3 regions of the Kribbella sp. NPDC048915 genome follow, and region 2 is predicted to be linked to each of the others. Evidence: riboswitches for the same ligand, from Rfam matches in the RefSeq annotation. Region 2 holds a riboswitch; each other region holds the start of a gene.
The links. A riboswitch is a leader RNA that binds a small molecule or an ion and turns the genes downstream of it on or off. The one in region 2 is predicted to bind thiamine pyrophosphate.

Region 1 (10,203 bases), on a different contig from region 2:
GGTGTTCGGGTACGGATCGCTGTCCCGGCGGGACGTCGTGGAGGGCATCGAGTTGCTCGCGGAAGCGGTGGCCGCGATCCGCAATCGATGAATAACTATCCATTCTGTTGCAATTCAATTCGGCTGGTTCTACGCTTGCTGGAATGATCGCCGAAGCTCGTATGGACGCCCTGATGAACCAGGGCTGGCAGGCCGCGCACCTCACCCAGCTGGACGGCTGGCTGGTGCGACACGACGCCGGAGTCACCCTGCGAGCCAACTCGGTGCTGCCCGCGAGCGCGCCGTTCGACCTGGACAAAGCCTTGGACTATGTGGAGAACCTGTACGTCGCCCACGGCATCCGGCCGTCGTTCCAGATCGGGCCGGCGGTGCAGCCGAGCGACCTCGACGACCGGCTTGCGGCCCGCGGGTACGAGGTGCGGAATCCGACGCTGGTGCAGTGCGGCCTGCTCACCGACGTCCTCGCCCAGCTGCCGGCGCCGGAAGTCGAGGTGAATATATCCAGCACGCCGTCCGTCGCCTGGACCGATTGCTGGTGGAGCATCGACGGGCGCGGCGACGACGCCCGGGCTACCGCCGAGGAGATCCTGCGGCGCGGAAACGCGCTCTACGCGACCGTTCCCGGGCCCGACGGCGCCGCGAAGGCCGTGGGGCGGCTCGCGCTCGTCGACGACACGGCCGGGCTGTACTGCCTCGCCGTCGACGAACGCTTCCGCCGCCAGGGCCTGGCGTCCGCGATCATCCACGGACTGTTGCAGGCGGCAACGACCAAGTGGGTCTGGCTCAGTGTGCTGGAGAGCAACCTCGCCGCCCGGACCCTGTACGAACGCCTCGGTTTCCGGACCGTCTCGCGGTACCACTACCGCGTCAAAGCCTGAGCTCCCGGGCGGTCAGAGTGTGATCTGCTGCCGGAGGTCGATGCGGACGAACTCGGCGCCGGCCTTCTCGACCGACGTCTGCAGCGGCGTCAGATCGGTCCACGGGACGCCGGGCCGGTCGAGCGGTTGGTCGAAATCGTCCCAATGTGTCGCGATCACGGTCCGGACGCCTTTGACCGTCCGCAGCAGCCGATCGGTGATGCCCGGTTCGCCACCCGGCGCCGCGAACACGACGTCGACCTCGAGATCGCGCAGCGCGTTCGGATCGAAGTTCGCCGTACTGAGGCTGAGGATGCGCAGGCCGCCGATCGTGATCACGTACGCGAGCGTCCCGCCCTCGACCAGATCCTCGATCACGCGCGGCCGCGACGGGACGTCGTACCGGTAGCCCGGGTACGCGTACGTGTGGCGCTTGCCGCCGCACGAGTGCAGCGACGGAAACACCTCGATCGTGAAGCCCTCGAACGGCAGGTACTCGCCGCCGCGCACCGGCGACAGCAGTTCGTTCGGTGTCTTCATCGCGCGGAGCACATTGGCGTGCGTCTCCGTGCACAGCACAGTCGCCTGCGTCTTCTTCGCGACGTACGGTACGTCGGCCATGTGGTCGTAGTGGCCGTGGTGCACCAGGATCGCGTCGGCGGTGCTCAGATGCCGGTCGATCACGTCGGGCTTGATCACCAGCTTCGACTTCGGGTCCGCGCCCTCCGGGGTGAACGTCCCGGTCTGGAACCGGGTCAGCCACGGGTCGGTCAGCACGATGCTCTTGCCGCACCGGATCTGCCAGGCATGCGTCCCGAACCAGGTCAGTTCGACCGGCTCCCGGTTCGCTTGGCTCTTGGGCTTCGCTTGGCTCTTGGGCTCCGTGGCTGCTTCGCTCCGGCCCTCCAGCCCGACGGCGCCGGCCACCCCGGCAGCTCCGGCCGCGGCCGCGCCCGCCAGCATTCCTCGTCTGCTCACCTTCACGCTGTCTCCTTTCGTTATCGGCAGTCAAGGTGAGTTCGGCGGGCCATGTCGAATAGGCTCTTGCGTATGAAGCGATTGTCTGGAGGTATCACCGCAGGTCAGCCGGGTCCATGCTGACCGAGCGGCATCTGCAGATCTTTGTCGCGCTCGCCGAGGAGCAGCACTTCGGTGATGCCGCGCGGGTCATCGGCATCACCCAGCCGCCGCTGTCGCAGGGTCTGCGCCGGCTGGAGACGCTGATCGGCGCGAAGCTGTTCGAGCGCGGCGCCGGTCAGGTCGAGCTCACCGCCGCCGGTGCCGACCTGCTGCCGTATGCGCGGCGGGCGCTGGCCTCGATCGAGGAGCTACGCCAGGCGGCCCTGGCCCGTGAGCCGGAGGGGCCCGAGATTCGGCTCGGTCTGGCGCCCGAGGTGCCGACGTCGACGGGTGCGGCGGTGGCCGCGGCGTGTGGCGCGGTGATCTCCGGCAGCCGGGTCACTGTGGTGACGGCGCCGACGAGTTCGCTGGTCAACCAGGTCAGTACGGGCCGTTTGACGTTGGCCGCCGTACAGCATCCGACGGTGCTGGACGGTCTGGAGGCCGGGCCGGTGTCGTTGCTGCCGACCTGGGCGTTGGTGCCCGCGTCGATCGTGGACGGCGAGGTCGTCTCGCTGCGGGACTTGAAAGGGCTGCCAGTAGCGGTTCGGCCGCGGGCGGAGGCGCCGGCCGCGCGGGACCTGTTCCTCGACACGTTGGCGCTGCACCGGCCGGACGGCGGCACGGTCGTGGTGACCGACGAGCGCGCCGGACTGGCGATGGTCGCGGCCGGGCAGGCGGTGGTCATCACCGCCGACCCGTCGCTGAGCGCGCCGGGCGTCACCCGGCACCGCTTGGCCGACGATCCGCTGCCGGTGCGGCTCCGGCTCATTTGGTCGCGGACCCGGACGCCGTTCCTGCGGCCGAACGACGTGATGCACCAGCTCACGAAGGCGCTCGCGTCATGAACGCGCGCATCCGGAGCATCTTCGACGACGCCGGCGTCCGTGGCTGGATGCATGCCGTCTCGCTCGACGACCCCGACGCGACGGTCGAACACGACGCGGACGTCGTCGTTCCGCTGGCGTCGGTCTACAAACTGCCGCTGCTCGCCGGATTCTGCCGGCTGGTGGACGAGGGGGAGCTCGATCCGCGCGAACGGGTGACGATCGATCCCGCGGACAAGACCGACGGGCCGACCGGGCTGTCCCTGTTCGCGGACCCGGTCACGGTGTCGCTGCGGGACCTCGCGCTGTCGATGGCCACGGTCTCGGACAACGCCTCCGCCGACGCGTTGCTGGACATCGTCGGGCTGCGCCGGCTCGCCACGATCATCGAGTCCTTCGGACTGCGCCGTACCTGGGTCCTTCGCGGTACGGCGGGGAACCTGCGCGACCTCCAGCGCCGAACGGGTGCGAACACGGCGGACGCGGCGCTCGCCGTACTCGCCGACAACGACCGCACCGACCCGGCCGGGGTCTACGAGGCGGCCAACGGGTCAGCGGGTACGCCGCGCGACCTGACGTTGCTGTTGCGGCGGTTGTGGGCGGGGGAGTTGCTGTCCGCCGATCAGACGGCGTTCGTGAAGGCGACGATGCATCGGCAGATCTTCCTGCATCGGCTGGCGTCCGGGTTCCCGTACGACGGTGTTCGGGTCGCGGGGAAGACCGGGACGTTCGGTGCGCTGCGGCATGAGGCGGGCGTGGTGACGTTGCCTGGTGGGGCTTCGTTCGCGGTCGCCGTCCTCACGCTCGCGGCGCGTGGTGACTTCCGCCAGCCCCGCGTCGACGCCGCGATCGGCGAGGCGGCGCGGGTGGCGGTCGATCTGTTGCGTTAGGACTTCCGGCCTTCGCCGGGCGGCCGGCGTCGGGCTCAGGCCGGCTGGATGACGGCGTAGGCCTCGATCTCGAGCAGGGCGTCGGGGCTGAACAGGGCGCCGACCTGCACCGCCGTACTCGCGGGCTTCGGCCCCGGGATGTACCGGTCGCGCACCGTCCGGACCGCCGGCAGGTGGCCGATGTCGGTGACGAAGTACGTCAGCTTCACGACGTCCGCGAACGTCGCGCCGGCGGTCGCCAGGCAGCGCTCCAGGTTCGCGAACACCTGCTCGGCCTGCGCTCCGGGGTCGCCGAGGCCGACGAATTGCCCGTTCTCGTCCAGTGCGACCTGTCCGGAGATCGCGACCCATTGGCCGGTTCCGGTCACCACGTGGCTGTAGCCGTTGCCCGGTGCAACGCCCGCGACCTGCGGATACTCCAAGTTGCTCACACTTCCTCCGTCCGCTGTGTGCTCCCATCATGCGCGGCCAGAGGGTTGAGAAACCGGTTTCCATCGCGAGAGGATACGGGGGTGGGACGCAGACCGAAGGACACGATCACGATCGCCGACGTCGCGCGGGCGGCGCAGGTGTCGCGCGCGACCGTGTCCCGGGTGATGAACGGCCGGCTCAGTGTCGCACCCGAGATCGTCGCCCGGGTGCGCGCGGCGGCCGAGCGGCTCGACTATCGGCCGAGCGACCTGGCCCGCAGCCTGTCGCTGGGCCGCACGAACATGGTCGCGCTGGTCGTGCCGGACCTCGGCAACCCGCTGTTCCAGCAGATCCTGCGCGGGATCACGAACGCGTCCGCGGCGGCCGGCTACAAGGTGCTGGTGGCCGAGACCGACGAGGACCCCGAGGCCGAGGCGGCGATCGCGATCGAGGCCCGACGGCGCTGCGACGCGCTCGTCATGGTCTCACCGCGGATGGACGAGGAGCGGCTGCGCGAGCTGCTCCCGCAGGTCCAACCCGTCATCCTGGTCAACCGCCAGGGCCCGCCGGAGGTGTCGTCGGTGGTCGTCGACTACGGCCGCGCGGTCCGGATCGTCGTCGACCACCTGGTCGGCCTCGGGCACCGGCGGCTCGCGTTCCTGTCCGGTCCGGCGGCGAGCGCGTCCAACACGTTGCGGATCCGGGCGCTCGACGTCGCGGAGCGGGAGATTCCCGGGCTCGACCTGGTCCGGCTCGAGTGCGGGCGGTCGATCGAGGACGGGTACGCCGCCGTGGAACGGGTGCTCGACGCGCAGGTCACCGCGGTGGTCGCGTTCAACGATCTGGTCGCGTTCGGGTTGCTGGCGCGGCTCAACGAGGTCGGGGTCGCCGTACCGGCAGATCTGTCGGTGACCGGGATGGACGACATCGGCCTGGCGCGTTTCGCCGTACCGTCGCTGACCACTGTGCGCGCGCCGCAACGGGATCTGGGCGAGTTGGCGTGGCAGCGATTGCATGCGGCGATCGCGGGATCGGCCGACGCGGCGGACGACGTACCAGAGCTGCGGCTGGCAGTGCGGGCGAGTACCGGCCCGGTGCCGCGGGAGCAGCGACTGGCCGCGGAGGCACCGGCCGCCGGGATCGCGTGGCAGCAACAGGGCGACATCTTCGCGCTCGGGAGCTCGGCCGGACTGCTCGCACGGTACGAATTTGGGCAGCGGATGCCGCAGGTGCACGCCCCGCGGCCGTACCTGCATCCCGTCCGGACGCTCGGCGGCCATCCGTTGACCGAGGTCAACCCGGGCGACCATCGGCATCACTACGGGCTCTCACTGTCGGTCGCGCTCGTCAACGGGACGTCGTACTGGGGCGGCCGGACGTACGTCCGCGATCAAGGCCCGATGCTGCTGCGGAACCACGGCCAGCAACGCAGCCGCGGGGTGACGGTCAAGGACCGCGAACTCGTCGACGACATCACCTGGTACGACGCCCAGGGCCGGCCCCACCTGATCGAGAAGCGCCGCCTCGTCGGCGATCTGGCGTTCGGCGGCTGGCGTCTGGACTGGCAGAGCACGCTCACCGCGCGGTACGGCCCGATCCAGATCGACAGCCCGGCCACCTGCGGCCGCGAGGGCGCGGCGTACGGCGGGATCTTCTGGCGACTGCCGTCCGCGCCGACGACAATCCTGAGCGCTTCCGGCAGTGGTCTGTCGGCAGCCTTCGGGTCCCGCAGCCCATGGCTTGCCTTCGTGCAGGACGACGTCAGCCTGCTGTTGCTGCAGCCCGATCAGATCCGGCCGTGGTTTCTGCGGTCGGAGGAGTACATCGGCGCGTGCCCCGCGCTCGCGTGGGACCAGCCGCTGGCGCTCCGGCCCGACGAGGAACTACCGCTGTCACTCACCGCACTTCTCCTCGACCGAACCCTGGACGAGACCGAAGCCAAAACCCTGGCGGGCCGGTTGTAGCGGATGTCCGGCGGCGTAGGCGCGGCCGGTCGTAGGCGTAAGCGCCGGCGGTCGGGTGGAGGCGTTAGAACGTCGGCAGGCCGGTTGTAGCGGTCAACGGGGTCTGCTGACTGATCTAAGGAGGGTTTTCGGCGCCTGGCGGGGCAGAATCCTCCACTGTCGTGCGGAAAACTCTCCTAGGAGCATTTCCGCCGGTGCGCAGTGCAGGCGGTGCAGGTTTGGTGTGAACCCGGCCTACCCTGAGTGACCGAGTCAGCGCCCACGCTGTACGACGGCGATGTACGACGGCGCTGTACGACGGCGCTGCACGAGCGCTACTTCCCGCAGCCGAGCCCTTGACCTCCGATCGGGACCGCGAACACCCATTCGGAACCGTGCACCCCGCGCTGGGACCGTGCACACCCTCCCGGGGGCCCTGCACACCCTCCCGGGCCCTGCACACCCACCCGGGACCTGCATATCCGCCCGGGGCAGTGCACACTCACCGGGGACCCTGCATACCCGCCCGGGGCCGTGCACACCCACCCGGGACCGTGCGCCCCATCCCGGCACCGTGCGCCCCATCCCGGGACCTTGGACAGGCAACAACCTGTCCACACCCACCACAACCTGTTCAAGCCCCCGACTTCATCCCGTACGCCGGCCGACGCGGCCAACCTCATACGAACGGACAACCCCGCCGGGGTTCTCTGCTCGTATACCGACGAAGAACCCCCCAACACGCGGGGTTGTCCCGTCGCGTAGCAGACACGCAACCCACACATCAATCACTGGAGCCGGTTGACCCGTAGCGGACCGGGTATCGGCGTCAGAACGTCGGCAAGCCGGTTGTGGGTGACGAGGCGAGGGCGGACTGCCAGCGCCTCGGCACGCGGCCGGCGAGGCGGGCGTTCCTTCCGGCGCTGACGGCGTCGCGCATCGCGGCGGCCATCAGCGCGGGCTTCTCCGCGCGGGTCACCGGGGTCGCGAGCATCACCGCGTCGCAGCCGAGCTCCATCGCCAGCGCGGCGTCGCTCGCCGTACCGATGCCGGCGTCGACGATCACCGGAACGTTCGCCGCTTCGGCGATCAGCGCGATGTTGTGCGGGTTCCGGATGCCGAGCGCCGAACCGATGGGTGCGGCCAACGGCATCACCGCCGCACACCCTGCCTGCTCCAGCCGGCGGGCCAGGATCGGGTCGTCGTTCGTGTACGGCAGCACGGTGAACCCGTCGGCCACCAGCGCGTCCACGGCGTCGAGCAACTCGACCGGATCGGGGAGCAGCAGATGGTCGTCGGCGACCACTTCGACCTTGATCAGGTCGGTTTGAAGCGCTTCACGTGCCAGTTTCGCGGTCAGCACCGCCTCGGCCGCGGTATGACAGCCGGCCGTGTTCGGCAGCACGTCGATCGAGTGCTTCTTCAGTACGTCGAGAACCGAACCCTCGTGACCGGTCCCGAGCCGGCGCATCGCGACCGTGGTGAGTTGGGTGCCGGAGGCAATCAATGCCTCCTCCATCACCTCGAGGTTCGCCGAGCCGCCGGTTCCCATGATCAGCCGGGAGGTGTACGTCCGCCCGCCGAGCTCCAGTGGGTCGTCCATCGTCAGCCTCCCTGCGTCGCGCTGACGATCTCGACCCGGTCACCCGGTTTGAGCGTGGTCTGCGCCCATTCGGCCTTGGTCAGCACGTTCTGGTTCACCGCGACCGCGATCCCCGTGCTGCGGTCGGAGTACTCCGCGATCAGCTCGGCCACGGATCGGCCAACTGTCCCGTCGGTCGCCGTACCGTTCACCCAGACGGATTCCATCGCTTCCTCCCTACGCCGGAATTACCCGATTCAGGTTCGGCGGTCGGTGACGATCGGTCACCCTCTCAGCCCACTCCCTGAGCTCCCGCGGACACCATCGACTATAGCTGACAGCTCAATCGACAGCGGTGCCGGTGAGGAGGGCCGCGAGCTCGGTCGGGCGGTACAGGACCTGCTTGCCGGTGCGCTGCGGCTCGACCAACCCGGTCCGCCGGAGCAGCTGGAGCTGCTGGCTGACGGCGGACGGGGTGACGTTGAGTTCACCGGCCAGGTCGGTCGTGGTGCGCGGATGCGTGAGCAGTTCGAGGATGTGCGCTCGCGGCGTACCGATCAACTGCGCCAGGTCCTTGCGTGTTGGCGGCTCGGCGACCGACCACAGATTCGCCTGCCCGCGCGGGGGATAGCCGAGCAACGGCTCCGCACCAGGGTCGAACGGGATCACCGCATGCGGCCCGAACAGCGTCGGCTGCAACACCAGCCCGCGCCCGGCGACGTCCTCGACGCGACTCTGCTCGGCCACGCGGTCAACCTTGAGCAGACCGTCTTCGTACGTGATCGCCGGACCGAGCCCGTTGAGCATCGCACCGGTGCCGTGCTGGGTGAGTATGTGCCCGCGGTAGCTGATGTCCGCGGACAGGAGGGTGCGCATGCGGCTCCAGTACGGCGCCATGACGGCGTCCCAGTACTGGCGCATGGCCTCGACGACCTGGTCGATGGTCATCGTCGGAGGCTTGCCGTTGACCGCGGTCATCTGGCGTACGTACGTGTCCTCGTCGACGGCTGCGATCAGATCGAGCTCGTCCGACAGTTGGGTGAGCGGCGAGGACGGGCGCGGCGTGAGGAAGTCCGGGCTGCCCATAGTGTCGTTGACGAGCCAGCGCAGTACGTCCCAGTCGAGATCCTTGAGGTCTGTCTGCACCGCGCGGACCCAGCCGAGTTGCAACGGAAACCGCCCTGGATCCCGCAGCGCCCGGAACGACAACACCATCTCGGCCACCGGCGACACCGCGAACCGAACGTCCGCCAAGTCCTGCGCCGTCAGCCGATAGGTAAGCATGTAGCCGCATCCTAAATCCGGAACTTGTCGGTGGCATCTGAAATCGTCGGGTGCCATGGGATTCCGCACGATGACCTCAGACGAGATGGTGTCGTTCCTGGCTCAGCCGTTGGTGGCCGTGCTGGCCGTCGACGAGCCCGGGTGGGCGCGCCCCATGTGACGCCCGTCTGGTTCCGGTATCTGTCCGGCGAACGACGGTTCCAGGTGATGACGTCCTCCCGCTCGAAGAAGGCGCGCCTGCATCAGGAGGGCTCCGGCCGGCTGTCCGTCTCGATCCAGACCGTCGAAGGCGCCACCGCCAGGTACGTCAACGTGCAGGGTGAGGCGGAGTTGCGTCCCCTGCCCGACGAGGTTCTGCACGCTGTCGTGGACAAGTACCTCCCCGAGGAAGCCCGCGCCGGGTACCTCGCTGCCCCACCCGAGGACGCCGTGTTCGACATCACCTCGCGACGCATCACCACGGGCGTGATCGGCTGACAGTTCGCCGTACTGCCTCGTCGTACCTGACACTTCGCCGTACTGCTCCGTCGTATCCGGTATGACTCAGTACGTACTCGACAGTGCGCGGACACGGATCGGTTTCGTGGCCGCGCACCGTGTCGGCCCGAAGGTGCGCGGTCTGTTCGCCGTGGCCGAGGGCGCGTTCCAGGTGGACAGGACGAACCCGGCGGCGTCGACCGGGTGGTTGAAGGTGCGGATGGACAGCGTCGAGACCGGCGACGCACGACGCGACGCCCAGCTCCGTCAGGAGTTCTTCGGCGTCGCGTCGTACCCCGAGATGTCGTTCGTGGCGACCGGCGTCACCCCAACGGGCGCCGACCGGTTCGAGGTCGCCGGCGACCTCACGATTCGCGGTACGACGCACCCGCTGACCGTCCCCGTCTCCGTAACGGACGCCGGCGACACTCTCCACCTTCAGGCGTCCCGCGCGATCAACCGCCACACCTGGCGCGCCAACTGGAACGCTCTGACCACCGCGCTGGTACGCCCCGCCGTCGAGCTGGACCTGTCGCTGACGGCAACCCGCGCCTGACCCCGCTTACTCGCAGGCGATCCCGTCGTTGTCGGAGTCGAGCCGGTAGATGTCGCGACCGATGACCCTGATCGGACCGCTCACGTACTCCGGCCCGTTCCCACTCCCGCCCGAGCAGTCGACGTCTGTGGCGATCGGCACGCAGCCGGAGTAGTTCGGATCACACCGACCGGACTGCTCCGGCTCATCCACCTTCGTCCCCACCGCCGTCACCTGCGACCGCGGCTCCTTCGCCACCTCCTGCCGCACCAGCTCCT
Region 2 (10,203 bases):
GGCAGCAGCCCGGATACGGTCAGCAGCCTGGTTACGGTCAACAGCCCGGCTACGGCCAGCCCGGTAACGGTCAGCAGCCGGGGTACGGGCAGCCTGGCGCGTACGGCCAGCAGCCGGGGTACCCGCAGCCAGGCCAGTACGGCCAGCAGCCGGGATACCCGCAACAGTACGGCCAGAACGGCGCGCAGGGCGGCGAACTGGCGTCCTGGCCGCTCCGGGTCGGGGGCTACTTCATCGACGGTGTCATCTGCGGCATCCCGGCCAGCCTCGGCAACGCCCTGACGCAGAACGACGAGAACGTCCCGCTGCTGATCATCGGGCTGATCCTGTCGCTGGTCAGTATCGGCCTGTTCGTCTACAACCGGTGGATCCAGCAGGCCAAGACCGGCCAGACCTGGGGCAAGAAGATCGTCAACATCAAGCTCGTCGGCGCCGACACCGGCCAACCGCTGGGCGTCGGGAAGACGATCGTGCGCGACCTCACGCACATCCTGGACTTCCTCTCGTGCTACATCGGCTTCCTGTGGCCGCTGTGGGACGCGAAGAAGCAGACCTTCGCGGACAAGATCAACAACACCTACGTCGTCAAGGTCTGACGGCGGCCTGGTCGTTCTCCGAGCGCCGTGGCCGCATCCGGCCGCGGCGCTCGGTGCGTTCCCGAGGTTCGCGATACTCGGGCCAGGCAATCAGGAAGGATCCCTCGTGACTACCCCTCCCTCCGGGCCCCACGGGCCGCAGTACGGGCCGCAGCACGGGCCGCAGTACGGGCCGCAGTACGGGCAGCCGATCTACACACCGCCGCCCGGCTACGGCTATGGCTACGGCGGGCAACTCGCGCCGCTGGCGAGCTGGGGTGCGCGGGTCGGCGCCTCGCTCGTCGACGCGTTGGTGAGCGGCATCCCGGCGATGATCGGGTACGCCGTGTTCATCGCGAACGCCCTCTCGCGGTCCGGCAACACGTACCCCGACGACGAACCGGAGCCGTGGGCGATCCTCGCCTTCGTCCTCGGTTTTCTGATCACGCTCGCGCTGGGCCTGTGGAACCGCGTGTTCCGCCAGGGCCGCACCGGGCAGAGTGTGGGCAAGTCGGTGCTCAAGATCCGCCTGGTCGACATGCAGACCGCACAGCCGATCGGCGCCGGACGCGCGTTCCTGCGTGATTTCGTCGCCGGCGTATTCAACAACGCCTGCTTTCTGAACGTGCTGTGGCCGCTGTGGGACGAGCAGCACCAGACCTGGCACGACAAGGTGATCAACACGTACGTCGTGAAGGACGTCGGCGCTGCTGCGTGATGGTCAGCGTGATTTCAGCAGGCCGGCACATGTCACGGCCCACAGCACGCTGGTGAACGTCCCGATGATGAAGCGCTCCGCGACGGCCTGCGGAGTGACCGAGGCGGGCTGATCAGGACTACGGAGTTCCGGATACCTGGCCAGCCCCTTGATCGCCAGCACCACAGCGATCCCCTCCGGCCAGCCCGACACCAGGGCCGCGTAGATCGCCATCCGCTCCAGGGCGCCGATCAGCGCGCCACCACGCAGTACCTCACCGGCCTTCTGCGTCGACTGGGCGCGTGTGCTGCCCTTGTCGGCCAGGGCCATCACAGAGGTCGTCAGCGGCCCGCCACCCGACACGGCCAGCGCTCCGGCCACCAGGAGCAGCACGTTCCACCAGCGCTCGGCCCAGTCGGCCACGCCGTCTCCTACGAGCAGCAGGACGCCGACGGTGCCCAGACAGGCCAGCATGGCGGCGCTGATGACGATCTGGAGGGTGGAGCCCGATTTCGGGATCCAGGCCAGCACGGCGAGGACCAGTGCGACGGCGGCCAGTGACAGGACGAGTGCCGTCACGCAGCAACTCCCCCGGCGAGCAGTTCCGCGGCCAGAACCCGTCCGCGCTGCTCTTCGGTGACTCCCGCGGCCTGCGCGCGTTGTGTCACCGCAGACTGGCTGATCCCCAGTTTCACGCCGATCTCCCGTCTCGTCAGTCCCTCGGCCAGCAGGTCGGCCACGGCCCAGCCGCGCTCGCTGCGGCGGCGCAGTACGGACGCCATCAGCCACAGCACGGTCTCGGCCTGCTCCGCGCTGCGCTTGTCCGCACCGATCACGTTCAGATGGTGCGGGCTGAACTTCGCCCGAGTGACCGCCTCCCGCGCGAAGACGAACGCCTCGCCGCTCCCGGCGCGGGTGCTGCGCGGCAACGGCTCGGTGACCGTACCGACGCCGAGCCCGATGTACCAGCTGTCGGACCGCAGCAGTTCGACGATCACGTCGACGACCGGCCGCGGCTCGGAGAGCACGCCCTGGACCTCGTCGCCGGCGGTCCGCTCGAACTTGCGCAGCAGCCCGGGCCGCCGCGGCCGGCGGTTCAGGGAATTCAGTAGCTCGGGTACGAGATCGCTCGTGCTTCGGCTGCCCCGCTGATCTACCGTGAGAACGAAGACCATCGCCCTGTACCTCCTTCCGGACGCCTTAAGGCTACAGTCTTATTCACACTCAGTGAAGGCCACAACCTGAAGCGGTTCAGCCGATCACTCCCCGTATCCGGCCCGGAGGAGTGCTCCGCCGGGCCGGACGGGACACGGACTCAGTCCGTGATCGGCAGGTACAGCTTCTGGTCGGCGGACTTGAAGGTCTCCGACATCTCCGTGAAGCCGGCTTCGATCGCCTCGGCGGAGGTCAGGCCGCGCTCCTCGGCGTACGCGCGGATGTCGGCGGTGATCCGCATCGAGCAGAACTTCGGCCCGCACATCGAGCAGAAGTGCGCGGTCTTGGCGGGCTCGGCCGGCAGCGTCTGGTCATGGAAGGACCGGGCCGTGTCCGGATCCAGCGAGAGGTTGAACTGGTCCTCCCAGCGGAACTCGAACCGTGCCTTCGACAACGCGTCGTCCCAGGCCTGCGCGCCCGGGTGGCCCTTCGCCAGATCCGCGGCGTGGGCGGCGATCTTGTACGTGATCACGCCCGTCTTCACGTCGTCGCGGTCCGGCAGGCCGAGATGTTCCTTCGGCGTGACGTAGCACAGCATCGCCGTACCCAGCCAGCCGATCTGGGCCGCGCCGATCGCGGACGTGATGTGGTCGTACGCCGGTGCCACATCGGTTGCCAACGGCCCCAAGGTGTAGAACGGCGCCTCGCCGCACAGCTCCTCCTCGAGCCGGACGTTCTCCGCGATCTTGTGCATCGGTACGTGGCCGGGACCCTCGATCATCACCTGGACGTCGTGTTCCCAGGCGACCTTGGTCAGTTCGCCCAGGGTCCGCAGCTCGGCGAACTGCGCCTCGTCGTTGGCGTCGGCAATGGATCCGGGCCGCAGGCCGTCGCCCAGTGAGAACGTCACGTCGTACTCGCGGAGGATCTCGCACAGCTCGGCGAAATGCGTGTACAGGAAGGACTCCTGGTGGTGCGCCAGGCACCACGCGGCCATGATCGACCCACCGCGCGAGACGATCCCGGTGACCCGTCGCGCGGTCAGCGGTACGTACCGCAGCAGGACGCCCGCGTGCACGGTCATGTAGTCCACGCCCTGCTCGCACTGCTCGATCACGGTGTCGCGGTACACCTCCCACGACAGCGCGGCCGGATCGCCCTTCACCTTCTCCAGCGCCTGGTACAGCGGTACCGTCCCGATCGGCACCGGCGAGTTCCGCAGGATCCACTCCCGCGTCTCGTGGATGTTCTTCCCGGTGGACAGGTCCATCACCGTGTCGGCGCCCCAGCGGGTCGCCCAGACGAGCTTCTCGACCTCTTCCTCGATCGAGCTGGTGACGGCGGAGTTGCCGATGTTCGCGTTCACCTTCACCAGGAACTTCTTGCCGATGATCATCGGCTCGCTCTCCGGGTGGTTGCGGTTCGCCGGGATCACGGCCCGGCCGCGCGCCACCTCGGCCCGGACGAACTCCGGATCGAGTCCCTCCCGCTCGGCGACGTACCTCATTTCCTCGGTGATCACGCCGGCCCGGGCGTACCCGAGCTGGGTCCGCGGCTCCCGCCCGGCGATCCACTCGCGCCGCAGCGCGGGCAGACCGGCCTGGACGTCGATCTCCGCGGCCGCGTCGGTGTACGGACCCGACGTGTCGTAGAGGTCGAAGTGCTCGCCGTTGGTCAGCTGCACGCGGCGTGCCGGTACCCGCAGCTCACCGCGATAGATCTTCTCCGAGCCCGAGATCGGGCCCGTGGTGACGGCCGGACGGATCGTACTGACATTCGTCATGTTGCTGCTCCCTACGCCGGAATTACCCGGACAGGTTCGGCGGTCGGCGGCGCCGGCGAACCAGTGTCGATGCACTGGGCCAGCCGCCCTCTCAGCCCACTTCGGCGCGAGCTCCCGCGATCTCCAGTTGTCACCCGACACCCTAGACGAACCTGTAACGTCTAGGGATGCGCGACCTCGTCTATCCGCCGGTCATCGCCTTCGCGAAGACCGCCTTCACGGTGCTGGACCTCAAGATCCGCCGCACCGGGACCGAGCATGTCCCGCGCACCGGCGGTGCGCTGATCGCGATCAACCACATCAGCTACGTGGACTTCATCCTGGCCGGGTACGGCGCCCTGCCCGCGAAGCGGTTGACCCGGTTCATGGCCAAGGAGGTGCTGTTCCGCAACCGCGTCTCCGGGCCGCTGATGCGCGGCATGCATCACATCCCGGTGGATCGGGAGGCCGGCGCCGCGTCGTACCAGCAGGCGATCCGGTACCTGGCCGACGGGGAACTGGTCGGCGTGTTCCCGGAGGCGACGATCAGCCGGCCGTTCGAGCTCAAGGAGTTCAAGACCGGCACGGTCCGGATGGCGGCGGAGGCCGGCGTACCGGTGCTGCCGATGATCCTGTGGGGCACGCAGCGGATGTTCACCAAGGACCACCCGCGCGATTTCACCCGGCACCGGCCGATCTCGATCAGCATCGGCGCGCCGCTGACGGTGACCCGCGACGACGACCCGGCCGAGGCAACGGCGCGACTGCGGTCCACGATGGCCGGGATGCTCGACGAGGCGATCCGCGGGTACCCGGAGCAACCGGCCGGCGCGTGGTGGCTGCCGGCGGCGTACGGCGGCAGCGCGCCGACCCCGGCCGCGGCCGAGCGACTGGACCGCGAGGAAATGGTCCAGCGCGCCGAACGGCGGAAGTCGACGGGCGGAACGGCTTGACCCTGAGGGTGCGGGGACGGTACTAAGGCACTCGTTGACGAAGCAGGAACCTGGGGGGTCCCTGTGCAACGGGTCCGCTCCGGCGGCCCGTGGACACGAACGGGCAGGGAAGGTTTTGTTCGATACACCGGAAGAGCTGCATCTGTTCGACCCGGGGGCGCTGACACCGGCCCCGCACGTGGCCGAGCACATCCCGGATGCCGGCGCGTTCTTCGTCGACTGGGCGACCCGGGGGCTGCCGGAGGACCGGGCCCGCGAAATCGAGTCCGCGGTCAACGGGCGCCGGAACCAGAACGGGTGGTTCCCGCTCGAGACGCTGGACAGCATCGGTCGGAAGGGTTTCTGGCGCGGACCGCTGACCTATCTGGCCCGGATGACGGCCGACGACCCGCGCATCCTGCAGGAATGGGCCACGGACGGCCTCGACGACGGCCGGGTGGAACGGATCGAGGCGACCGTCGACCACCTGCTGCACCAACAAGGCCACGCGGCCGCCGCCACCTGGGCGGTCGCGGTGCGGCCGCGCTCGTACCTGGACGCGGAGGTCCTCGGTGACCGTCTGCTGGCTGCCTGGGAGTACAACCTGGGCTCGATCCGCTCCAAGGATGTGGCGAAGGCCGTCCGCCGCTGGAACCGCTGAGGCCTACTCGAGGACGAGGTGGGCGAGGCCGTAGACCCCGGCCGCGACCACACCGGCGGCGGGGATGGTCAGCACCCACGCCATCACGATGCCCTTGGCGACCCCCCAGCGGACCGCGGACAGCCGCTTGGTGGCGCCGGAGCCCATCACCGCGGACGTGATCGTGTGGGTGGTCGAGACGGGCGCGTGCAGCCCGATGGCCATCACGTACAGCACACCGGCGGCAATCGCCTCGGACGCGAACCCGCGGGCCGGGTCCAGGTGGATGATCCGCCGGCCGAGGGTACGCATGATCCGCCAGCCGCCGGAGTACGTCCCGAGCGAGATCGCCGTCGCGGCGCTCAGCTTGACCCAGATCGGGATGCCGTCGTCCGGGCTCACGTGGCCGGTGGTGAGCAGCGCCAGGAAGATCACGCCCATCGTCTTCTGGGCGTCCTGCAGACCGTGCCCGAGCGCCATCGCGGCCGCCGACAGCGACTGCGCCAGCCGGAAGCCGCGGGTGGTCCGGCCGGGGTTGCTGTTGCGGAAGATCCACAGGATCGCGGTCATCAGCAGGAACGCGCCGAGGAACCCGATCGCGGGCGACAGCACCATCGGGATGACGACCTTGTCGAGGATCCCCGACCAGAGCACCGTGCTGGCCGACGCGAGGCCCGCGCCGACCAGGCCGCCGATCAGCGCGTGCGACGACGAGCTGGGCAGGCCGAAGTACCAGGTGATCAGGTTCCAGGTGATGGCGCCGACCAGCGCGGCCAGCACGATCACCAGGCCGTGCTGCCCGGTGGGCGCGCTGATGATGCCCTTGCCGACGGTGTCGGCCACCTCGGTACCGAGGAAGGCGCCGAGGAAGTTCATCACCGCCGCCATCAGCAGCGCGATCCGCGGCGTCAGCGCCCGCGTCGACACCGAGGTCGCGATCGCGTTGGCGGCGTCGTGGAAGCCGTTGGTGTAGTCGAAGATCAGCGCGATGACGACGACCGCGACGACGAGCGCGAGCTCCACGCTCAGCTCTCCTTGACCGCGATCTGCTCGACCGTGTTGGCGACGTGCTCGAAGGCGTCGATCGCGGCCTCCAGCAGGTCGACCACGGTCTTCAGCTTCATCACCGTCAGGGCTTCGAACTCACCGCTGAACAGCTTGGCGATCAGCCGCCGGTGGACCGCGTCACCGGTGTTCTCCAGCCGGTTGATCTCGATCCAGTACTCGGCCAGATCCTTCATGGTGCGCAGCCGGGGCATCGTCTCGGCGGTCAGCTGGGCGGCGCGCTGGAGGACCTCGATCTGCTCGGCGATCTCCTCCGGCAGCTTCTCCAGGTTGAAGAGGTGGATGGTGTCCACCGCCTCCTCCATGAAGTCCATGACGTCGTCGAGGTCGGACGCCAACCGGTAGATGTCCTCCCGGTCGAACGGGGTGACGAAGGTCGAGTTCACCCGGCGAATGATCGAGTGGGTGGTCTCGTCGGCCGCGTGTTCGGCGTCCTTCATCTGGGCGGCGATCTGATGGCTCGCGGAGAGCCCGGACCCCGCCGTACTGCCGAGCAACTCGGCCAGGATCCTGGATCCTTCCACCAGATGGTTGGCGGACTCGGTGAAAAGGTCGTAGAACGTCGGGTCGTTCGGACGCAGACGTAACGGCACTTCAAGCTCCGGATGAACGAGGGACAAACCGTGAACATGCTAGGGGGAACGGACCGTTGACCTTGCATCCGCCAGGTCAACGTACCGCGTCGGGATGAACTTCGCCGCGAGGCGCCGCACGATTGGTGACCGATCGGTTTCAGCGGGTGATCACGGCGTACAGGTCGAAGAGCCCGACGACGAGCACCAGACCGGCCGCGACGCGCAGTACGCCGTGCCGCGCCAAGGTGTGCACGGCGGCCCCGCCGGCCCGCCGGTAAACGGCGCTCACGGCGGCCCAGCAGCCCAAAGCGAGCACGAGAACGACGATTCCGAGACCGGTCCGGACGTCGGACGAACCGTGGCCGGAGGCAAGCAGCAGGACGCCGTTGGCGATCAGTCCGAGGGCGGTCCGCCGCCAGGCCAGCAGGGTTCGCTCGGGTTGTAGTCCCGGATCGGGTGTGCTCATTCCCACATTCGCCTGATTCGTCAGATTCGTCTGATCTGGACCGGTTCCGGCGTCAACGCCAGAGCGAGAACAGCAGGCCGATCAGGCCGACCACCGCGATCGTTGCCCCCAGCACCAACGGTAGCTTCGTCACCGGGAGTGGCCCGCCGCGACGCATAGCGATCAGATTGAGCTGCCAACGCCGGAAAGCGCCTGCCGTCGTGGCGATCCCGGCGGCCACCAGGATCACACCGATGATCCGCGCCACCAGGCGGTCGGGGCCGAGGTCGAGGAACTGTACCGCGGACAGCCCGCCCGCGTAGCAGGCGAGCGATGTCCGCAGATAGGCCAGATACGTACGTTCGTTGGCGAGCGTGAAGCGGTAGTCCGGCTCCTGCTCGGTCTCGCTCATCAGCAACTCACCAGTCCCTGGTCCTGCTTCAGGGTCAGCACGCGGCGGACGCTGCTCGTCAGTTGCGCGGCGAACTTCGGGTTCTGCTCGGCCTCGGTCACCAGCGCATCGACCATCGTGGCGGTCAGCCCGGGCTTGGCGTTGATGACGATGTCGCCGCCGGCCGCGACGAAGCGGGTCGCACGGTCACCGACCGGCACCGAGGCCACTTCCGCGGCCGCGCCCACGTCGTCGGTGATCACGACGCCGCGCCAGCCCAGATCGCCCCGGACCATGCCCTGAATGACCGTGGGCGAGAACACGGCGCGGTTCTTCGGGTCGATCTTGGTGTACGTCGCGGTCGAGATCATCACCATCGACGTGCCGGCCTCGACGCCCGCCGCGAACGGCTGCAGGTCGGCGTCGCCGCGGACCGTGACGTTGTCGACGACCCCCGCCGAGAAGTCGGTGTTGCCGCGAACCCGCCCGAGTCCGGGGAAGTGCTTCACCGAGGTCGCGATCCCGGCCTTGTTCATGCCTTGGACGAAGGCGCGCACGCCGCGGGCGGCTTCCGCGGGCGTATTGCCGTACTCGCGGTCGAGCTGGCCGATCGGCGCATTGCTCGACTTGAGCGAGTTCGGTACGACGTCGGCGACCGGCGCGAGGTCGACGTTGACGCCGGCCTGCTTCAGCTGACGGCCCCACTGCTGCGCCTGCGCGGTCAGCTTGGAACTCGACCAGCCGCTTTGGACCGTGGCCGCGGGGATGCGGTCGAAGCCTGAGCCTTTGAGGCGCTGGATCTGGCCGCCCTCCTGGTCGGCGGCAATGAACGGGCGGATGCCCTTCACCGTCCCCGCCGAGGTCACCTCCGCGGTCGCGGTCCGGGTGTTCGCGAGGCCGCCGCTGCTGCCGAGCAGGACGACGCTGCCGGACTTCTGCTGCTGTACGACGACACGCTGGGCGGACGTCATACCGCTGGCGTTGATGCCGGTCATGATCAGCTGGGCGGCCTGTTCCCGCAGCGTGAGAGTCTTGAGCTTCTGGTCGACGCAGCTCGCCGTACGGGTCGCAGTGGGCTTGGTGGTCGGCGGTGCCGGCGGTGGCGTGGTGGCCGGCTGCGTGCTCTGGGGAGGCGTGGTCGTCGGTCGGCTGGGTGTGGTCGGTTCCGCGGTCGTGGGGACGGTGGACGACGGCGCGGTACTCGGGCCCGCGGTCGGGGCGCTGCTGTCGGCGCAGCCGGCGACGACCAGGACAGTCAGCGCGATCAGCGCGACCGGGGACCTCATCTCAGTTCCGCTCCCAGGCCGCGCGGTCGACCGTGTCCCCCGAGTGGCGAGCGAGCGTCGCGCACACGTCGTACAGGTTCTCGACCTGCTCGGGCGTGAGCGCGTCGAAGATCGCCCGGCGGACTTCCTCGACATGACCGGGGGCGGTGTCGACCAGCTTCTGCCGGCCGAGGTCGGTGAGGATCGCGACCTGACCGCGACGGTCGGACTCGATGCCCTCGCGTTTCACCCAGCCGTTCTGCTCGAGCCGGTTGACCGCATGCGAGAGGCGGCTCCGCGAGCCCTGGGTGGCGACTGCCAGTTCACTCATCCGCAACCGGTTGTCCGGCGCCTCGGACAGTCGGACAAGGATCTCGTAGTACGTGTGCGGGATTCCGGCGTCGCGCTGCAACTGCTGCTCGATCCGGCTGCTCACCACGCGTTGCGCCGCGATGTACGCGCGCCAGGCGTGACTTTCCTGCTCGTTCAGCCACCGAGGTTCCACCATCCCCGCAGAGTACTTGCTGACCGAGCCGGATCAGCAGTACCGCGGCCGCGCACACCAGCATGCCCACGACGGCGAGCCCACCGATCGTCTCGTGGAACAGCAGGAACGCGAACACCATCGTGGTCGGCGGCACCAGGTACAGCAGCGAACTGATCCGTGTTGCGCCGGAAAGCTTCAGGTTGACCAGGTACAG
Region 3 (10,203 bases), on a different contig from region 2:
CGCGAACGAGACGAGCGGCGGCAGCAGGCTGATCGACACCAGTGAGGTGGCGGTGAATCCGACGGGGCCGTGGCCGGCGTCTGCGGTGATCACCACGACGCCGGCGGCGTGGCGACGGAACACGGACTTGTAAACCTCGGCGTCCACGACCCGCTCTTCGGCTCGGTCGGGGACCACGGACAGGGCAGGACGATGTACGGCAGGTACAGACATGTCTCTCCCTCGGAACGGGGCAGGGACCACAGGTGACGTGAGACGAGGCGTCCCCGATGCGCTCAGGCGTGCTCGGCCGGACCGTGCGCAGCGGTGCACAGGGCTGAGGCTCGAGCGGCGGGGGCCTGTCTCAGGGCCGCGTGCTGACACGCGGGCGGTGGCGACTGGGCGCTTGAGGACGCGTCACCGACAGGTGGCGCTCGCCGTCCGCAGCAGATCGATGACGCGACGGCGGGTGAGGTGTGTCGTCGTCATGTCAGCTACTTTCTCATTAAAGTCGACTGACTAACTAGACAATCTCGCCATCCGGGACGGCGGTCCGAAACCATCCGACCGGTGGGACGACACGCCGCCGGGTTGCCCTCACATCCACGGTCACTCGTGCGTTCTACTGGCGTGATGGCTCGGGAGAAGGTCGGATTGCCGCCGTTCCAGGCGTTGATCGACGCGCACTGGCGAGACGTCGCCCGGCTGGCGCGCGCGATGGCCGGGCAGGACGGCGACGACGTCGCGCAGCGCGCCTGGGAGAAGGCGTACGCGGCGTACCCCACGCTGACGTCGGCGAAGAACCTGCGCAGCTGGCTGCTCACCATCACCGCCCGCTGCGCGACCGACGTCCACCGGGCCCGGAAACCGCAGAGCCCGCTGGACGAGGCGCCGCCGATCGCGGTCGACGGACCCGACGCCGCCACCTGGCCGGACCCCGACCTGTGGCGGGCGGTCAACGAACTCCCGGAGCGGCAACGCTTCGCGATCACGCTCAAGTACGTCGGCGACCTGGACCACCACGGCGTGGCCGCCGCCCTGGACACCACGCCCGCCGCGTCGCGCCGGCTCGTCAGCGACGCGCTGGCGACCCTGCGCACCAAACTCGGAGCACACGATGACTGACCTCGAAGGCCGGCTGGCCCGGCTCGACACCCCAGACCTGAAACCGCCTGTCCTACCGGATGCCGATGTCGCCTATGTCTTGCACGACACGCCGATCGGCACGATGCTGCTCGCGGTTGCCGGCGGGCGCGTGGTCGCGAGTTCGTTCGACGACGAGGAGACGATGACCGCCCGGCTCGCGCGGGCGGTTTCCCCGCGGGTTCTGCGGCAGGCTCGCCCGCTGGACGACGTACGACGGCAACTCGACGAGTACCTGGCCGGGCGTCGCCGTACGTTCGACCTCGACGTCGACCTCACGCTCGCGACACCGTTCCAGCGACTCGTGCTCAACGATTTGCCGGTGCGGACGCAGTACGGCGCGACCACGACGTACGGCGCTGTCGCCCACGACATCGCCAAACCGAAGGCGGCCCGCGCGGTCGGGACCGCACTAGGGTCGAACCCGGTCTGCGTCGTGCTGCCGTGCCACCGGGTGATCGGCGCGAACGGCGCGCTCACCGGGTACGCCGGCGGGCTCGACGCGAAGCGATTCTTGCTGAATCTCGAAGCAAAAAGCTGAGTTTTCCAGAATAGTGCGGAATGGATTTACACTCGGAATGGAAAGGAGCAGATCCCCAATGTGGAGTGGGGATCTGCTCCTTCTTGACTTCTACTTGACGGGTCAGGAAGTTGCCGGTTGGTGGATCTCCAGGATCAGCCGCCGGCGCCCGCCCCAGTCGCGTTTGTAGACCATATAGTCGTCGATTCCGGCCGCCGCACACAGCCGCCCGTAGCTGATCTCGTCGTGGATGAAGTGCACGCTGCTGCGGTCGTCGTCGTGCTCGGTCGTGACGATCCGGTGCTCCGGCCCCTGGCGCATCCCGTTCGCGATCTCGGCCGCCGTCGCCGGCCCCCACACCGGCCCCTCGATGATCGCGATCCCGCCCGGCTTCAGCACCCGCGAGATCTCGCAGATCGTCGAGATCTGCTCGTCCTCCGCGAACAACTCGTGGAACGCCGTCCACAGGCAGATCACCGCGTCGAACGAGTCCCACTTGTACGGCAGATCGGTCATCGACCCGATCGCCCAGTCGATCGCCAACTCCTCCTCGGCCGCCTTCGCCCGCCCTGCCTCGATCAGGTTCGGCGAGATGTCCAGCGCCCGCACCACCTTGCCCGCCCGCCGCAACGGCACCGCGATCCGTCCGTACCCGCAGCACAGGTCGAGCACGGATTCGCGCCCCTCCAGCAGCTCCTCGACCGCCTTCACGATCAGGGCGTCCCGCTCCGGCGTAGTACGCGCGGCAAGTCCGTCGGCACCGAGCTCGGCATACTCGGCCCGGCTACGCAGTGCGGAATTCAGCATGGCGCAAGTATTCCGGTTACTCCGGGTCAGTTGTCCAGCGGCTGTCACGTGCTGAGAACGGGTCGCGGTGCCGCTCGTTCGAGACCGTGACCACGCATCGGGGGTCTGAACACCAAATGGGGACCTCGAACAGCAAATAACCTGTTCAAACTCACCACAAGGCAAGTACCCCCCAGACACCTGGCGGGCAGCGCCAACCCCCCGACGCCCGCTCGTCACCTTCCGACTTGGTTGTCCACGGCGGTACGGCGGCCGACTCGGCCCAGGAGTACGGCGGCCAGCATGGAGATGATGATGCAGGTGTAGGTGGCGCCCAGCCAGGTGGGGACGGGGTGGCTGGCGAACAGGATTTGCTGGAGCTTGGTCCAGAACGTGGACCAGCCGGCCACGGTGCCCGGGTTCACCAGCTGGTACGCGACGAACCCGATCAGCCACGCGACAGCGGGTTGCCAGCGGAACTTCGCCGTACTGGACACGTCCCACTGCATCTTGCTCACCACGAAGAAGTCGGCGATCGCCACCGCGAACAGCGGTACGAAGACGGATCCGATCAGGTACAGGAACTGGGTGTAGTTCCCGAGGTTGATCGACAGCGCGATGCCGGTGGCAACGATACCGATCGCCACGGAGATCCAGCGTCGGTCGATGTGGCCGATCAGGTTGTGGGCGGCCATCGTGGTCGAGTAGACGTTCGCATAGGCCTCGTCGACCTCGTCCACGAGCAGGACGAACAGGGCGATCGCACCGGCGGGCAGCGTGACCAGTGCGGTGATGACGCCTTCACTGTCGGTCCCCAGGGTTGCTACCGCGACCACGCCGAGCGAGAAGTACCCGATGGCAGCCAGGCCGTACCCCAACGCGGACCCGGCGAACGCAGCCTTGTTGGTGCGCGAGTGTCGCGTGTAGTCCGCGGCCAGGGGTGCGAACGACACCACGCCGGCGGCAGCGAGGTCGACGGCGGGCCAGAAGCCGAACACGCCGTCCTGCGGCAGCGGCTGTGCCGGTTTGCTGAGCACCTGCACGAAGAGGTATACCGACGCGATCAGCACCAGCCACACCATGAACTTGCGCAGTACCTTCACGCTGCCGAGCGGACGTACCGCCATGGCGGTCGCGATCGCTCCGGCGAGTACGACGAACAGCCAGCGCCAGCGCTCGCTCGTCACCGCGACAGCGGCCTGCGAGATCACGATGATCTCCATCGTGGCCCAGCCGACGTTCTGCGCGATGTTGAGGACAGTCGGCGCCATGGAACCGCGGCGCCCGAACAGCCCGCGCAGGCAAGCCATGGCGGGCGCACCGGTCTGCGAACCGAAGACCGCTGCACCACCGAGCACCAGCGCCCCGATGCCGCAGCCGACGAGCACCGCGAGTAGTCCCTGCCACAGCGAACCGGTGTACGCCGCGACGAGCGCACCGGTGACCGGGCCGAACAGTGAGATGCCGAAGTTGCCCCACAGCGTGAACTGGTCGAAGAACCCCAGCGTGCGCGGGGTGTCCGTGGTGAGGACCAGCGGCGCCTCGGTGCTACTGGCAGGACGAACAGCTGTATCGGTCATGAGTGACCCCACTCCCTACGCCGGCATTACCCGGTCAGGTTCAGGCGGTCGGCGACCCTGCTGTCGCCCTCTCAGCCCGCGCATCTCGGTGCGAGCTCCCGCTGGTTGACACAGAGAGTTTAACGCGTCAGATATCTTCCGGCAGCGCGGCGGCTCGTTCTATCAGCGCGGCGAGCTCCGGACCGTTCGTGACGACGGGCATGTGCGCGCCGGTGTCGAGTGTGCGGGCCTCGCCGCGGCACAGTGCGGAGAGCCGCTCCAGCCACTCCGCCGTACACAGCAGGTCGTGCTTGCCGCGGACCAGCACCACCGGCGCCCGCACGTACGGCATGCTGGCGGCGAGGTCGTGCACACGGGACGCCTCACCGGCGCGGGCGATCGACGGCAGCGTGGTCCGGGCGTACTGCGGGCTGATCCGGACCAGCTTCGGTACGTCGGGAATCGCTGAGCCGACGAGCCGCACCGCGCGGTCGACCCAGCTCGACATCCGCGCGTCACCGGTCGGTGCGGCCAGGACCAGCGCGTGCGCCAACTCCGGGTACCGGACCGCTGTCTCGACGACGATCTGGCAGCTCGCCGAGTGGCCGACCAGCACAGACCGCCCGCGGATCTTCTCCGCCAGTGCGACCGCGAGCGCCCGCGGGTGCAGGTCCTCACGTGCGCCGGCGGGTTCGCCGTACCCGGGCAGAGTCACCACGTGGTACGGCGTGGTGAGGTGCTCGACGGTCCGCGCGTACGACTCCGGTCCGAGGCCCAGGCCGGGCACGAGCACGATCGGAACGCTCACTCCCACGGAGCCTTGGCCGGAGCGTCCCGAACGACCGGATTGGGTACGTCGGGCTTCAGCTCGCGGTACCCGAGGAACAGACCGGCCGCGAGGATCAGCAGACCGGCGCCGCCCCAGCCGTACGCCGTGGGCAGTCGATGGACCGCACCGTCGTTGCCGCCGAGACCTGTGGACAACACCATGAACAGCCAGACGACGATCAGCACCGCCGCCACCGCTACCAGGAGCAGTCCGGTGAGCTCTGCGGGGTCGGGGCGCCGGTTTGCCTTCAGCCGGGCGAGTACGTCGCGGATCCACATCACCAGCGCCGCCGTGCCGACCACCAGGAGCAGGAGCTGCCCGATGGCGTCCAGCACATCAGTACGGAGCGGGTGGTTCAGCGGCGAGCCGGGTGCCTGCGAGATCTCCCGCAGCGCCACTCGCTGCACGGAAACGACCAGCAGGCCGTAGATCGCTGCTACGAACGTGGCCAGGCCGACAACGCGTGCGGCGCGCGGATCACGCGGCGGGACGTCACGGCCGTACGTCGGGAGCTGGTGCGGCTGCGGGTTCGACGGTGCGCCGTACGGGGTGCCAGGGCGGTACGCGGGCGGCTGCTGGTACGCCGAGTTCCCCGGCGCCGGGGGCGGGCCGCCGTACCCGGGATGACTGCTGTACGGCTGAGGAGGCGCGTAGTGCGTCTGCTCGGTGCGCACGGGCGGGCGCGCGTACGTCCCGCCGCCGTAGGGCGTGGGCGGCGCGTAGTGGTGTTCTTCTTCGGTGGGGGTCTGCTGCTCGGGCTCGTTGCCGCGGCCGTACGTCGGGAAGTCCTGTGACGACATCGCTGCTCCTCCCGTCGTACCCAGTTTCTCAGGTCGCCTTGATCGTCGGCCAGGCGTTCGGCAGGCAGCCGGCCAGCCCCTTCGTCTGCTGCATCATCACCGGCGCGGGGGTCTTCGCGGTCGTACAACTGGAGTGCCCGTGGCCGAGCGCGTGGCCGACCTCGTGGTTCACCAGGTAGCTGCGGTACAGCTCGACGTCGCCGTTGTACGCCGGGATCGCGTACAGCCAGCGCTTCGCGTTGAGCACCACCCGATCCTCGACGCGGCACGACACCTCGCCGCCCGTGTCGAGCGGCAGGCAGAGCTTGTCGGTCAGCGTCGGCGTCGCGAGGATGATCCGCAGGTCGGCGTCCGGCCGGTCGGTGCGCTCGAAACTCACCGGGTGCAGCGCCTGCCAGCCGCGCGCATCGGTCAGCGTCTGGTGGATCTTCGCCGCCACCGCGGCACCGTTCACCGAGATGCCCTGCTCGATCTCCACCCGGTACGTCAGCTTGTCGCGCTCACCGGTCGCCTTGTTCACGCCGGGCACCACGGCGAGCTTGCCGGTCGACACCAGCACGTTCGGCTTCGCCCCCTTCGGCTTGCGCGTCAGGCTCGGCGCCGGGCGCAACGGGGTGGTGAACTTCTGCGTCGGCGTCGCGATCGGCGTCGGCATCACCTTCGGCGCCGCCGGTGCTGTCGGCACCTCCGCGACCGCCTCACTGACGCCTGCGACCGCCTGCGCCGCCAGGCTGTTCCGGTGCGCGACGTCCGGGTGCGCGACCACGACAGTCCCCAGCACCGCCAGCGCGGTGACTACGAGCCACTGCCCCTTGTACGACTTGCGCCGGGAATGCCTGCCACCGCGCCGACGCCCAGACGCGTCAGTGCGCTGGCCGCTCCGCCGGGTGGTCATGGCACTCGACCCTACCGATCCCTGCCGCAACAAGAAAGCCCGGTTCTGTTAAGCCTGGATGGACGCGCCCCCAGTAGGGATCGAGCAACTCAGGCAGTGCGGGTGCGGAGGAACTTGCCGAAGTGCGGGACGGTGAAGGCGACCGTGCCCCGTTCGGCGGAGAAGACGAGCCCCTTCTTGATCAGGCCGTCGCGGGCAGGCGACAACGACTGCGGTTTGCGGTTGAGGGTGCTGGCGACCTCCGCCGTCGGGACCGCGCCGTCGTCCACACCGACCCCCAGCTCGGCCATGGCGCGCATGTATTCACGCTCGGCCGGCGTGGCGCGCTCGTACCGCGATCCGAAGAATCCGACCGTGAGCTCGGCCGACGCCTCGGGAGCGGCCACCGCCACGTCTTTCACCGTGATCGGCGACGTCGGCGCGTGATCCCAGGTCGCGTGGGCGAACGCCTGCACGAAGTACGGGTACCCGTCGGTCTGCGCGTACAGCTCGTCCAGGGCCTCGTCGTCGTACTCGACCCCTTCGCTCGCCGCCGGCACCATCAGTGCCCGGTCGCAGGCCTCCCGCGCCAGCCGGTCCACGCGGATGTAGCGGAACAGTCGCTCGGAGTACGACTTGCTGGCGGACAGTACGGCGGGCAGGTGCGGCAGGCCGGCGCCGACGACGACCAGCGGCGCGCTCTGCTGGGAGATCTCGTGGCAGGCGGCGCAGAGCGCGGACAGGTCGTCGGCGCTGATGTCCTGCATCTCGTCGATGAACAGGCCGACGCCGACCGTGAGGTCACCGGCCAGGTCCGCCGCGTCGGTGAACAGCTCGATCAGATCCATCTCCAGGTCGCCGGAGTCCGCCCGGCCCTTCGCGGCGGCCACGTCGACGGGTGGGTGCCAGCGGATCCCTTTCCGGTCGTTCACGGCGGTGCGGAGCGCGAAGGCCTTCAGCACGGCGCTGAACTGGTCGACCTTCTCGTCGTCGCGGTGCCGGTGTCCGAGCTCGCGCATCGCGGTGTGCATCGCCTGCGCGATCGGCAGCCGGATGCTCTGGTCCGGGCGGGCCTCGATCTTGCCGGTGCCCCAGGCACGTTTGATGGCCTGCGAGCGCAGGGTGTTGAGCAGCACCGTCTTCCCCACACCGCGCAGCCCGCTGAGCACGAGGCTCCGCTCCGGTCTACCTGCGGCGACCCGCTCGAGCACCACCTCGAACTGCCGGACCTCGGTGTCGCGTCCGGCCAGCTCAGGCGGCCGCTGACCGGCGCCGGGCGCGTAGGGATTCCGGATCGGATCCATGCTTTCACTGTATGAGTGCGTCTAGCGTTTTCCGTAGATTGACCGATCGAGGACCAGAGCGTGTCGCGAGGACTGTCTACGGCTTTCTAGTCACAGCACTAGACACTGATAGACACCGCGAGCGACCACGGGGCGCACTATGGTTCCGCCCATGATGGAGTGGGCGCCGCAGGCAGGGGCGTTGTACGAACGCATGCACCAGCAGTACGTCGGCGGTGCGCGCAAGCTCGAGGCGCTGATCAACGAGCTGATCGGCGAAGAGGAAGGCATCAACTACCTGAGCGCGACCGCCCGCGCCAAGGATCCGGAGTCGTTCCTGGCGAAGGCGTCGAAGCCGCACCCGGACGACCCCACCCGACCGAAGTACGACGATCCGCTGAACCAGATCACCGACCTGGTCGCGGCGCGGGTGATCACGTTCCTGGTCGAGGCGGTGGACCGGGTGTGCGAGGTGATCGAGAAAGAGTTCGAGATCGTCGAGCACACCGACATGGGCGCACACACCCGGGCGCAGGGCGTCTTCGGGTACGCCAGCAAGCACTACCTGGTCCGGCTGAACGAGCACCGCCGTGAGCTGCCGGAGTACGCCGTCCTGAAGAACCTGGTGATGGAGATCCAGGTCCGCACGGCGGTCCAGCACGCGTGGGCCGAGTTCGAGCACGACATCCGGTACAAGCTGGACATCCCGCCGGACCGCAAGCCGGAGTTCGATCGGCGCTTCCTGCTGGCGGCGGCGCTGATGGAGCTGGTCGACAACGAGTTCACCGAGATCGACCGTTTGTACCGCGAGCTGGCCGCGTCGGCCGAGGACAAGGCGCCACTGGACCTCACCACGGCCACGCTGACCACGTACCTGACCCGCCGCTATCCGGACGCGCCGCATGCGAAGACGACGCACTACACGTGGATCCTGGGCATCCTGCACCGCGTCGGCGTCACCACCGAGGAGCAGTTGACCGAACTGCTCCGGGGGATCGACAGTGCAGCAGTCCAGGCCGCCATGACGCACCGCGCGCCGGCCGGAACGGTCCGCCGCCTCGACGACGACCTGCTCGCCGCGAAGGGTGCCGCGTACCTGGACCTGTTCCCCGACGAGGAGCGCCGTCAGAAGATCCTCCGCGGCCGGCTCAAAGCCCTCGCCCGCGCCGGTCTGGTCCAGCCCTGACCTCAGGCGCCGACGAGGTCCTGGGCTGTGCGGCGAGCCCAGCGGGTGGTGGTCAGGATGCCGAGCGCCAGCACCAGGGCGCCGCAGCCGGCGATGATGTACCAGCAAAGGTGGGCTGCGTCGACGAAGCCGGTTTCGAGCGGCCCGACCAGGCGGGCAGTAAGCACAGTGCCGGCCACGGCCACGCCCAGTGAGGCGCCGACCTGGCGGCTGGTGGAGGCGATGGCGGCTGCGACACCTGCCTGGGCCCGTGGCATTCCAGAAACGGCCGCATTGGTGATGGGCGCGTTCAGCATGCCGAAGCCGAGTCCGAAGACCAGGTAGCTGACCAGCAAGTGCACCGTGCCAGTAGTAATGGTCAGCCGTGACAGCAGAAGACCGGACAGCGTCAGCATGGACCCGGCAACGACCAGGGGCACCCGCGGACCCCTGTGACCAACAAGCCAGCCTGACAGCGGAGCGAACACGACGGTCATCGCAGCCATGGGCAGCGTCAGCAGTCCGGCGTGCAGTGCGCTGTAGCCGCGCACCGACTGCAGGTAGAGCGAGTTGAGGAACAGAAACCCGGACAACGCCGCGAACCCGCACACCGCGATCAGTGTGGCGCCGGAAAACGGTGCACTCCGGAAAAACCTCGGCTCCAGCAGCGGCTGCTCCCGGCGACGTTCGTAGTACACGAGTGACACCAGGGCCAGCACGCAGACCGCGAAGCACCCGATGATCAGCGGCGACCCCCACCCGGCCGACTGCCCCTCGATGATCCCGTAGGTCAGACCGCCCAGCAGCAGGACGACAAGTACCTGCCCCACCGGGTCCATCCGCCGCGGTACGGCGGCCCGCGACTCGGGGACGAACAGCGCAGTCATCAGTACGGCGGCCAGCGTGACCGGAACGTTGATCCAGAAGATGAACCGCCACCCGACCGCGTCCACCAGCGAACCGCCGACCACCGGACCGACCGCCATGCTCAGCCCGACCACACCGCCCCACACCCCGATCGCCTGGGCGCGCTCGCGCGGATTCGTGAACGTGTTGGTGATGATCGACATCGCCACCGGGTTCAGCATCGAGCCGCCGATCGCCTGCAGCACGCGGAACGCGATCAGCAGGTCGATGCTCGGCGCGACTCCGCACAGCAACGAGCCGAGTCCGAAGAGCAGCAGTCCGACTTGGAAGGTCCGTCGCCGGCCGACGCGGTCCGCGGTCGATCCGGACACCATCAGCAGGCTGGCCAGCACCAGCGT

Region 1: another riboswitch for thiamine pyrophosphate. It lies ahead of thiS (sulfur carrier protein ThiS); the one in region 2 lies ahead of thiC (phosphomethylpyrimidine synthase ThiC).
Region 3: another riboswitch for thiamine pyrophosphate. It lies ahead of AB0B82_RS14120 (cytosine permease); the one in region 2 lies ahead of thiC (phosphomethylpyrimidine synthase ThiC).

Annotation. Positions count from the first base shown of each region.
Region 1 covers NZ_JBEZFT010000018.1:25,147-35,349, reverse strand. The annotation lists gene AB0B82_RS12590 (PLP-dependent aminotransferase family protein) at 1-91, shown strand, start outside; gene AB0B82_RS12585 (GNAT family N-acetyltransferase) at 144-878, shown strand; gene AB0B82_RS12580 (MBL fold metallo-hydrolase) at 891-1,835, opposite strand; gene AB0B82_RS12575 (LysR family transcriptional regulator) at 1,952-2,824, shown strand; gene AB0B82_RS12570 (serine hydrolase) at 2,821-3,693, shown strand; gene AB0B82_RS12565 (RidA family protein) at 3,729-4,124, opposite strand; gene AB0B82_RS12560 (DUF6807 family protein) at 4,206-6,068, shown strand; gene AB0B82_RS12555 (thiazole synthase) at 6,877-7,650, opposite strand; gene thiS (sulfur carrier protein ThiS) at 7,653-7,856, opposite strand; TPP riboswitch at 7,847-7,955, opposite strand; gene AB0B82_RS12545 (DUF5937 family protein) at 7,972-8,913, opposite strand; gene AB0B82_RS12540 (pyridoxamine 5'-phosphate oxidase family protein) at 9,055-9,390, shown strand; gene AB0B82_RS12535 (YceI family protein) at 9,452-9,946, shown strand; gene AB0B82_RS12530 (G5 domain-containing protein) at 9,953-10,203, opposite strand, start outside.
Region 2 covers NZ_JBEZFT010000031.1:51,946-62,148, forward strand. The annotation lists gene AB0B82_RS18090 (RDD family protein) at 1-596, shown strand, start outside; gene AB0B82_RS18095 (RDD family protein) at 703-1,293, shown strand; gene AB0B82_RS18100 (hypothetical protein) at 1,297-1,851, opposite strand; gene AB0B82_RS18105 (transposase) at 1,848-2,447, opposite strand; gene thiC (phosphomethylpyrimidine synthase ThiC) at 2,588-4,210, opposite strand; TPP riboswitch at 4,201-4,338, opposite strand; gene AB0B82_RS18115 (lysophospholipid acyltransferase family protein) at 4,378-5,142, shown strand; gene AB0B82_RS18120 (hypothetical protein) at 5,258-5,782, shown strand; gene AB0B82_RS18125 (inorganic phosphate transporter) at 5,786-6,784, opposite strand; gene AB0B82_RS18130 (DUF47 family protein) at 6,787-7,419, opposite strand; gene AB0B82_RS18135 (DUF202 domain-containing protein) at 7,559-7,867, opposite strand; gene AB0B82_RS18140 (DUF202 domain-containing protein) at 7,920-8,258, opposite strand; gene AB0B82_RS18145 (glycoside hydrolase family 3 N-terminal domain-containing protein) at 8,258-9,523, opposite strand; gene AB0B82_RS18150 (MarR family transcriptional regulator) at 9,525-9,941, opposite strand; gene AB0B82_RS18155 (DMT family transporter) at 9,826-10,203, opposite strand, start outside.
Region 3 covers NZ_JBEZFT010000021.1:54,519-64,721, forward strand. The annotation lists gene AB0B82_RS14095 (flavin reductase family protein) at 1-213, opposite strand, end outside; gene AB0B82_RS14100 (putative leader peptide) at 397-468, opposite strand; gene AB0B82_RS14105 (sigma-70 family RNA polymerase sigma factor) at 613-1,104, shown strand; gene AB0B82_RS14110 (methylated-DNA--[protein]-cysteine S-methyltransferase) at 1,097-1,663, shown strand; gene AB0B82_RS14115 (class I SAM-dependent methyltransferase) at 1,766-2,449, opposite strand; gene AB0B82_RS14120 (cytosine permease) at 2,665-4,008, opposite strand; TPP riboswitch at 4,003-4,120, opposite strand; gene AB0B82_RS14125 (alpha/beta hydrolase) at 4,136-4,795, opposite strand; gene AB0B82_RS14130 (hypothetical protein) at 4,792-5,616, opposite strand; gene AB0B82_RS14135 (DUF3152 domain-containing protein) at 5,645-6,511, opposite strand; gene AB0B82_RS14140 (ATP-binding protein) at 6,601-7,794, opposite strand; gene AB0B82_RS14145 ((p)ppGpp synthetase) at 7,946-8,959, shown strand; gene AB0B82_RS14150 (MFS transporter) at 8,962-10,203, opposite strand, start outside.